Regions from separate parts of the Anaerobacillus sp. 63XJN7_4_ISO-PGPR-S23-413 genome, predicted to be linked through region 1. Evidence: a T-box and tRNA genes for the amino acid it is inferred to sense, from the RefSeq annotation. Region 1 holds a T-box; the other holds one or more tRNA genes.
What was found. The T-box of region 1 lies ahead of tyrS (tyrosine--tRNA ligase). A T-box ahead of a tRNA ligase gene usually reads a tRNA of that ligase, here a tRNA-Tyr.

Region 1 (4,259 bases):
CTGTACTAGGTTATATCATGGTGTTTCTTTTTCTTCTACAATTCAACATAGTGAATATTAGCTCAGTAACAGTGCTGAGTGCATTAGCCGCCATGCTGATTAGCACAGTCTTTGTTTCCATGGTGATCGTCGCTAAAAGACATTAATTTTTATCACGATGATTAAAGATGGCAAGAATCGGGAAACCCTTTTTGTGAGATCATAAAAAGGAGTTGGATTGACATGAGTAAATCATTACAAGCTTATTTTACAACAGAGAACGATGCAGAGAGTGCAAAAGCTGATTTGCAGGCTTATTCGGTAAGTCAATTGTCAGTTGAACATATTCCAGAAGATCAAAAGCTTAGTATCGATACACCAGTTCAGGGACAGGGAACTGCTACCCCGGCTGGAGCGAATAACGATTTGTTTTTCTCTAATGAAACGCCAACAGGCAAGCAAGAAGAAAATGCTGATCCATCTGAGGAAGCGGACAGAGAGTTTCGCTACGTGTTAGTTTTTAATACAGAAGAGCAAGACGACACGGATCTGCGTGAAGTTGTATCGAAGCATAATGGCGCAATGGAAAAATAGATAAATTGGAAAAAGCTGCGCAATGATGCGCAGCTTTTTTTTGTGGGGGGAAGCGGGGGGCACGCACCTAACCCCAGCTTCACTACCGCGTTATTCAACCACAGTATGAAATCTGAAAATGGTGGATAGGATGAAATAGAAGTGGAGGAAGAGAAAGACAGAACGCTTAATGTTCGCTATACTGTGATAGGAAGCGCATCGGAAGTGGCAAAATACATAAAGGTTTGCTTCAATAGGAGTGACACAAAACGTTACGAATTTATAGTCAGATTCCTTTGATTCAGGGGAGAAAAAAAGGTATACTGATACCTAGATGATAATGATTATAAAAAGATAGTTTATTTAATTAATCACTGTATGAGAGGGGAACACATTCATGGCTAAAAAGACAATGGGATTACTTGTAATGGCGTATGGAACGCCTTATAAAGAAGAGGATATTGAACGTTATTACACACATATTAGAAGAGGCCGCAAGCCATCTGACGAGCAGCTAAAAGATCTTCAGGACCGATACAAAGCAATTGGTGGAATATCGCCACTTGCCAAAATTACGGAAGATCAGGCGAAAGGGCTTGAAGCTCACCTTAATGAAATTCAAGATGAAATTGAGTTTAAGCTTTATATCGGATTAAAGCATATCGAGCCTTTTGTAGAAGATGCGGTACAGCAAATGCACAATGATGGTATTGAAGAAGCCGTTAGTATTGTGTTGGCGCCTCACTTCTCTACATTTAGTATCAAATCTTATAATGGACGAGCAAAAGAAGAAGCTGGAAAACTAGGTGGCCCAGTTATTCATTCTGTTGAGAGCTGGTATGACGAGCCTAAATTTATCTCTTATTGGGCGAAGCGTATTAAAGAGATATTTGAAGGGATGGCAGATCAAGAACGCGAGAAATCTGTCCTCATCGTTTCCGCGCACAGTTTACCTGAAAAAATCATTGCAAATGGAGACCCTTATCCAGACCAATTGAAAGAAACGGCAGATCTTATCGTAGCAGAGTCAGGTGTGAAGAACGTGGCAATAGGATGGCAAAGTGAAGGGAACACTCCAGATCCATGGATTGGCCCAGACGTACAGGATTTAACAAGAGATCTTTATGAAAAACAAGGTTTTACATCGTTTGTTTATGCTCCAGTAGGATTCGTAGCCGATCACTTGGAAGTATTATTTGATAATGACTATGAATGTAAAGTTGTAACAGATGAAATCGGTGCAAATTATTATCGACCAGAAATGCCAAACGCACAGGAAGAATTCATCGATATTCTTTCAACTGTCGTGTTAAAAGAATTAAATAAACAATAATGAAAAAGGCGCAGTCTTGCAAGGCTGCGTTCTTTTTTGTGAGAAATTCCAAACTGCTTCTGAAGAAACAAATTGACAACTAGCGTAAAAGAAGATAAAGTAATGAGAAATTCATGCATCGTAAATAACAATAGGCTAGGAAGAGGAAGCAGTAGCGTGTTATGACGAGTAGTGTCAGAGAACCAGTGGTTGGTGTGAACTGGTACAGTCTAACCGTGAATTACCCCTCAGAGCCTTCTTGATGAACAGAGTGATCTAACTAGTCAGGAACGGGAAAACCGTTATCGTATTCGAGCCGGAAGAAGTTATTTCTTCAATCAGGGTGGTATCGCGTGTAAGCCACGTCCCTACTATATAGAGGGGACGTGGCTTTTCATATGAAATTTAATAATTAGGAGGTCGACAGGAATGAACTCAATCATGGATCAATTAACAGAAGAACAAAGAAAGGAAATGGAAAGGCAATATGCGGTTTATACACATGGAACGAGTCAAGTCATTCCTGGAGATGAACTTAAACATAAAATAGCTACTTCGATTTTTAAGAATAAGCCACTTAAAGTGAAATTGGGTCTTGATCCTTCTGCGCCCGATGTCCATATTGGTCACACCGTTGTGTTAAATAAGTTAAGGCAGTTTCAAGAAAATGGCCATATCATCCAACTCATTATTGGAGACTTTACAGGTAAAATTGGTGATCCTACTGGAAAATCAACAGCAAGAGTGCAGCTAACGGATGAAGAGGTGAAACGAAATGCTGGAACTTATCTTGAGCAGTTTGGTAAGGTTCTTGATCAAAGCAAAGTGGAGCTCCACTACAATGCGGCGTGGCTATCTGAACTAAAGTTTGAAGACGTTATTGAACTCGCTGGAAAAATAACGGTTGCTCGTTTACTTGAGCGCGATGATTTTGAAAATCGAATGAAGGCGAATAAGCCTGTCTCGCTTCATGAGTTCTTTTACCCTTTAATGCAGGGCTATGATTCTGTTCATCTTGAAAGTGATATTGAGCTCGGTGGAAATGATCAATATTTCAACGTTTTAATGGGGCGTCACCTTCAAGAGCAGTTCGGAAAAGAGAAGCAAGTCGTCTTAATGATGCCTCTTCTAGAAGGATTAGACGGGATTGAAAAAATGTCTAAATCCAAAGGGAATTACATTGGGATTACAGAGAAGCCATCAGAGATGTATGGAAAAGCGATGTCGATTCCTGATGAGCTGGTCGTCAAATATACCGAATTAATCACGGATCTATCTCTAGAGGAAAAGCTTACGGTTCGTAAAGAAATTGAACAAGAAGAAATCCATCCAAGAACAGCTAAAATGAATTTAGCTAAGACGATCGTTCGCATGTTTCATGGAGAAAATGCTTCTGAAAAAGCAGAAGTGGAGTTTCAACAAATCTTTCAGCAAAAGCAGCTTCCAACTGATATTGAGGAAGTCATATGGGATGGAGATCGGATGGTAACTGTGCCAACATTGATCGCTAAACTAGGCATGCTACCTTCAACAAGTGAAGCTAGACGAATGGTGAAGAATGGCGGTATTAAGCTAAATGAGGTAAAAGTAACAGAAGTGAATGAGGAAATTGAAGTGAAAAATGGATTGGTCATTCAAGTGGGCAAAAGGAAATTCAAGAAAATAAAACTAGCATAGTAAAAATTTCCCCCTCGAATAGAGGGGGAGGATTTTATTATTCTGTAATGGTGACACTTTCTTCGGTATGTTCATGAAGACCTTCATCGTTCTCTACATGGATGGTAACGGTGTAGTCACCAGCTTCTTTAAAAGAAGTCGTTCCTTCATATTCCCCATCCTTCATTTCTTCAGCGTCAACCCACTCAGCTTTTTCTTCATCTACTTTCGAAATTTCAAAGCGAACGTCAGCACCAGTTAAGGCTTCTTCGTCTTTTTGAAGGTGTGCCATGAACGAAACATCTTCATTCGCTTTTATCTCTTCGGGCTTCATAAGATGGATGGATACGTCGCTTTCGTGTTCGTGCGCGTGTTCATCAGTTTCAGAAGCAGCTTCTTCTTCAGAACCGACCATCATTTCATTTTTCGGCATCGTATGTAGGTCACGAGCTGTCACGTGAGATTGAACGAAGTATTTACCAGCATCGTCGAGTTCCTTTTCAGCAGTATAAACGCCTTCACCATCATGAGAAGCTTCGATCATTTCACTATCTTCTTTGGAGCCTTCTTTCCATACTTCAAACATAACTTCGTCAGCATCGTCTACCTTTTCATCACCCTGTGTAACCGTTGCAGAAAAAGTAATCTTTTCACCTTTTTCTACTTTTTCAGGAGTATCTAGTGCAACATCAAGTGTTTCGACCTGAGTTTCCTCTGCCGTCGAGGCGTTGTTAGACTC
Region 2 (4,259 bases), 290 kb from region 1:
AAACGTCTCTCATCACGACAGAGCTAATAGAATTTTACTCTTCATAATCCGTTTGACGTCCTGATGACGATCACCCTATAATCAGAATGACAGACAGAAAGGAGAAATCATATGGAACCATTCTCAACACCATTTTTCGAAGAAAATTTTCGCCAATACATACAAAAGAATCGTGATGTATTTTCAAAATTAGAAGCAATGAATAGCTATTATCGATCAGTTGTTTCATCAATGATCTATGACAACCTTAACAAAAACTCAGAAATAGTTCGTCGCATTCGCAACCTTGATTCAGCTTACAAAACGATTAAACAAGAAAATACAGACGCATAAGAAAAAGCTCTCTTTACAATAAGAGAGCTTTCTTACGTTTTATTTAGGAAGATCACAAGAGTCAGCAGAACACGCTTCTGCATTGCCACCAACTACTTCAAGCTTATTTCCTTCTCCCCAGGCCTTCTCAACGGCCTGTTCAAACATTTCAACAGGCTGAGCACCTGACACGGCATATTTACCGTCAAATACAAAGAACGGTACGCCCTGAATGCCAAGCTGACTTCCCATAGCTTCATCGTTGCGAACTTCTTTCGTAAATTCTTCAGTCCCTAGCATACGTTTTATATCCGCAGCGTCTAGCCCAAGTTCTTCACCAAGTGATGCAAGCGTTTCATGATCACCAATATTTTTCGATTCGGTAAAGAAGGCATAAAAGAGACGTTCTGACATTTCATTACTTTTACCATGCTCTGTCGCATAGTGAACAAGACGATGAGCATCAAATGAATTCGTTGGAATCATTTTATCGAAATCATACGTTAGGTTTTCTCCAGCAGCTTGCTGCCTCATATTCTCACACATACCCTGAGCTTGTTCTAGACTGACATTGTATTTCCCTGCTAGAAGCTCAGCCATGCTTTCCCCATCCGATTCTTTCGCATTAGGATCAAGTTCAAAGCTTTTAAAGACAACTTCTACTTGATCACGCTGTGGAAAAGCCTGAAGCGCACTTTCAAGACGTCTTTTTCCTATATAACAAAATGGACAAACGAAATCGGACCATACTTCAATTCTCATCGAATCACTCTTTCAGTAAATTGTTTTATCTATCTTATACTTGTATTTTATCACCTCTACTTTTAAATGAGCAGGAATTTGCTCAGTGAGTCATTGAAAACTAGTGATATCAAATAAGAGAAGGAATTAAAAAGAATACAAAAAAGACTTCAACGAGAACGTTGAAGTCTTGTAATAACGTATGTAATGGTACCGGTGGTCGGGTTCGAACCGACACTCCTCTCGGAACACGATTTTGAGTCGTGCGCGTCTGCCAATTCCGCCACACCGGCAAAATACCATATTCAATTCAGGCAGAAAAATAAGTGGTGCCGGAGGCCGGGCTCGAACCGGCACGGAGGTACACCCTCCGCAGGATTTTAAGTCCTGTGCGTCTGCCAATTCCGCCACTCCGGCAGGACTTTTAAGAAAAAATATTAAGATTGGAGGCGGCACCCGGATTTGAACCGGGGCGTAAGGGTTTTGCAGACCCGTGCCTTACCACTTGGCTATGCCGCCTTTTTAAAATGGAGCGGAAGACGGGATTCGAACCCGCGACCCCCACCTTGGCAAGGTGATGTTCTACCACTGAACTACTTCCGCAACAAAAAATGGCTGGGCTAGCTGGATTCGAACCAGCGCATGACGGAATCAAAATCCGTTGCCTTACCGCTTGGCTATAGCCCAAAAATGGGGCGGCTGATGGGAATTGAACCCACGAATGCCGGAATCACAATCCGGTGCGTTAACCACTTCGCCACAACCGCCATAAAGATTTAAAATTGGCAGGGGTAGTAGGACTCGAACCCACACCGGAGGTTTTGGAGACCTCTGTTCTACCTTTAAACTATACCCCTATCAAGATGGTGGAGGGGGACGGATTCGAACCGCCGAACCCTGAGGGAGCGGATTTACAGTCCGCCGCGTTTAGCCACTTCGCTACCCCTCCAAATTGACAATTACCATTGTAATACACATTTTATGAAAGTGCAATGGAATTTGATCTCATTTCGAGAAAATGGTGCCGGCCAGAGGACTTGAACCCCCAACCTACTGATTACAAGTCAGTTGCTCTACCAATTGAGCTAGACCGGCAACATGGTGGCTCCGGACGGAATCGAACCGCCGACACGTGGATTTTCAGTCCACTGCTCTACCGACTGAGCTACAGAGCCATGTTTAAAATATAATTGGTTGCGGGGGCAGGATTTGAACCTGCGACCTTTGGGTTATGAGCCCAACGAGCTACCGAACTGCTCCACCCCGCGATAATGTGAATGTAATTATGCTGCACCTGCTCATTACGCTGTGCACTGTTTCTTTCTCTACAAGGTTATGCTTCGAAGCGTATCCGTAGAAACAACTCGTTGCTGTTTCAAGGAAGTATCGCTTGTTGCTCCACCCCACGATAATGTTAAAATATAAATGGCGGTCCCGACGAGAATCGAACTCGCGATCTCCTGCGTGACAGGCAGGCATGTTAACCGCTACACCACGGGACCTTAGATAATGGTGGAGGATGACGGGCTCGAACCGCCGACCCTCTGCTTGTAAGGCAGATGCTCTCCCAGCTGAGCTAATCCTCCACAAAGTAGAAATGATATATAATGGTGACCCGTACGGGATTCGAACCCGTGTTACCGCCGTGAAAGGGCGGTGTCTTAACCGCTTGACCAACGGGCCCTTGCTGCTATTATGTATGCTAGTGGCGGAGAGCGAGGGATTCGAACCCTCGAGACGGCTTTGACCGTCTACACGATTTCCAATCGTGCTCCTTCGGCCACTCGGACAGCTCTCCATGGCTCCACAGGTAGGATTCGAACCTACGACCGATCGGTTAACAGCCGATAGCTCTACCACTGAGCTACTGTGGAATAATATCAGCCTGGCAACGTCCTACTCTTGCAGGGGGAGATCCCCCAACTACCATCGGCGCTGAAGAGCTTAACTTCCGTGTTCGGCATGGGAACGGGTGTGACCTCTTCGCCATCATTACCAGACTAAGGACTGGATTTCACTTTCGTGATTTACCAGCGACAAAATATATCATACTATATTCCATCATGTTTTTCAAGGAAAATTTTATTCCCTGAAAACTAGATAGCACGCACAACTTTCCAATATGTCCAGCTACGTAAGCCAAATCCTCGATCGTTTCACCTTTTAATTCTGACGCATAAAGCGCGTCTGACTCAAAAGCCTCCAACGCTTGTCGGATTTAAACGGCTTACTTCGCTTTTCGTTTTTAGGTTAAGCCCTCGATCGATTAGTATTCGTCAGCTCCACGTGTTGCCACGCTTCCACCCCGAACCTATCTACCTCATCATCTCTAAGGGATCTTACCAGCTTCATGCTGTGGGAAATCTCATCTCGAGGGGGGCTTCATGCTTAGATGCTTTCAGCACTTATCCCTTCCACACGTAGCTACCCAGCTATGCTCCTGGCGGAACAACTGGTACACCAGCGGTGTGTCCATCCCGGTCCTCTCGTACTAAGGACAGCTCCTCTCAAATTTCCTGCGCCCGCGACGGATAGGGACCGAACTGTCTCACGACGTTCTGAACCCAGCTCGCGTACCGCTTTAATGGGCGAACAGCCCAACCCTTGGGACCTACTTCAGCCCCAGGATGCGATGAGCCGACATCGAGGTGCCAAACCTCCCCGTCGATGTGGACTCTTGGGGGAGATAAGCCTGTTATCCCCAGGGTAGCTTTTATCCGTTGAGCGATGGCCCTTCCATGCGGAACCACCGGATCACTAAGCCCGACTTTCGTCCCTGCTCGACTTGTAGGTCTCGCAGTCAAGCTCCCTTGTGCCTTTACACTCTGCGAATGATTTCCAACCATTCTGAGGGAACCTTTGGGCGCCTCCGTTACACTTTAGGAGGCGACCGCCCCAGTCAAACTGCCCACCTGACACTGTCTCCGCACCGGATCACGGTGCTGGGTTAGAATGTCAGTACAGCCAGGGTAGTATCCCACCGACGCCTCCATCGAACCTGGCGGTCCGACTTCTATGGCTCCTACCTATCCTGTACAAGCTGTACCAAAATCCAATATCAGGCTACAGTAAAGCTCCATGGGGTCTTTCCGTCCTGTCGCGGGTAACCTGCATCTTCACAGGTACTATAATTTCACCGGGTCTCTCGTTGAGACAGTATCCAAGTCGTTGCACCTTTCGTGCGGGTCGGAACTTACCCGACAAGG

Region 2: it has a tRNA-Tyr gene. The T-box ahead of tyrS (tyrosine--tRNA ligase) is inferred to sense a tRNA for this amino acid. The anticodon was not compared.

The regions. Positions count from the first base shown of each region.
Region 1 covers NZ_CM149688.1:769,038-773,296, forward strand. Annotated here, with positions in the region: gene AC0VYO_RS04230 (permease) at 1-146, shown strand, start outside; gene AC0VYO_RS04235 (hypothetical protein) at 223-573, shown strand; gene hemH (ferrochelatase) at 950-1,885, shown strand; T-box leader at 2,014-2,237, shown strand; gene tyrS (tyrosine--tRNA ligase) at 2,294-3,541, shown strand; gene AC0VYO_RS04250 (FixH family protein) at 3,579-4,259, opposite strand, start outside.
Region 2 covers NZ_CM149688.1:476,827-481,085, reverse strand. Annotated here, with positions in the region: gene yvfG (protein YvfG) at 112-333, shown strand; gene AC0VYO_RS02700 (DsbA family oxidoreductase) at 373-1,074, opposite strand; tRNA gene AC0VYO_RS02695 (tRNA-Leu) at 1,262-1,346, opposite strand; tRNA gene AC0VYO_RS02690 (tRNA-Leu) at 1,381-1,470, opposite strand; tRNA gene AC0VYO_RS02685 (tRNA-Cys) at 1,498-1,572, opposite strand; tRNA gene AC0VYO_RS02680 (tRNA-Gly) at 1,582-1,656, opposite strand; tRNA gene AC0VYO_RS02675 (tRNA-Gln) at 1,666-1,740, opposite strand; tRNA gene AC0VYO_RS02670 (tRNA-His) at 1,745-1,820, opposite strand; tRNA gene AC0VYO_RS02665 (tRNA-Trp) at 1,837-1,910, opposite strand; tRNA gene AC0VYO_RS02660 (tRNA-Tyr) at 1,918-2,002, opposite strand; tRNA gene AC0VYO_RS02655 (tRNA-Thr) at 2,073-2,148, opposite strand; tRNA gene AC0VYO_RS02650 (tRNA-Phe) at 2,153-2,228, opposite strand; tRNA gene AC0VYO_RS02645 (tRNA-Met) at 2,245-2,321, opposite strand; tRNA gene AC0VYO_RS02640 (tRNA-Asp) at 2,480-2,555, opposite strand; tRNA gene AC0VYO_RS02635 (tRNA-Val) at 2,564-2,639, opposite strand; tRNA gene AC0VYO_RS02630 (tRNA-Glu) at 2,662-2,736, opposite strand; tRNA gene AC0VYO_RS02625 (tRNA-Ser) at 2,760-2,851, opposite strand; tRNA gene AC0VYO_RS02620 (tRNA-Asn) at 2,853-2,927, opposite strand; rRNA gene rrf (5S ribosomal RNA) at 2,937-3,053, opposite strand; rRNA gene AC0VYO_RS02610 (23S ribosomal RNA) at 3,300-4,259, opposite strand, start outside.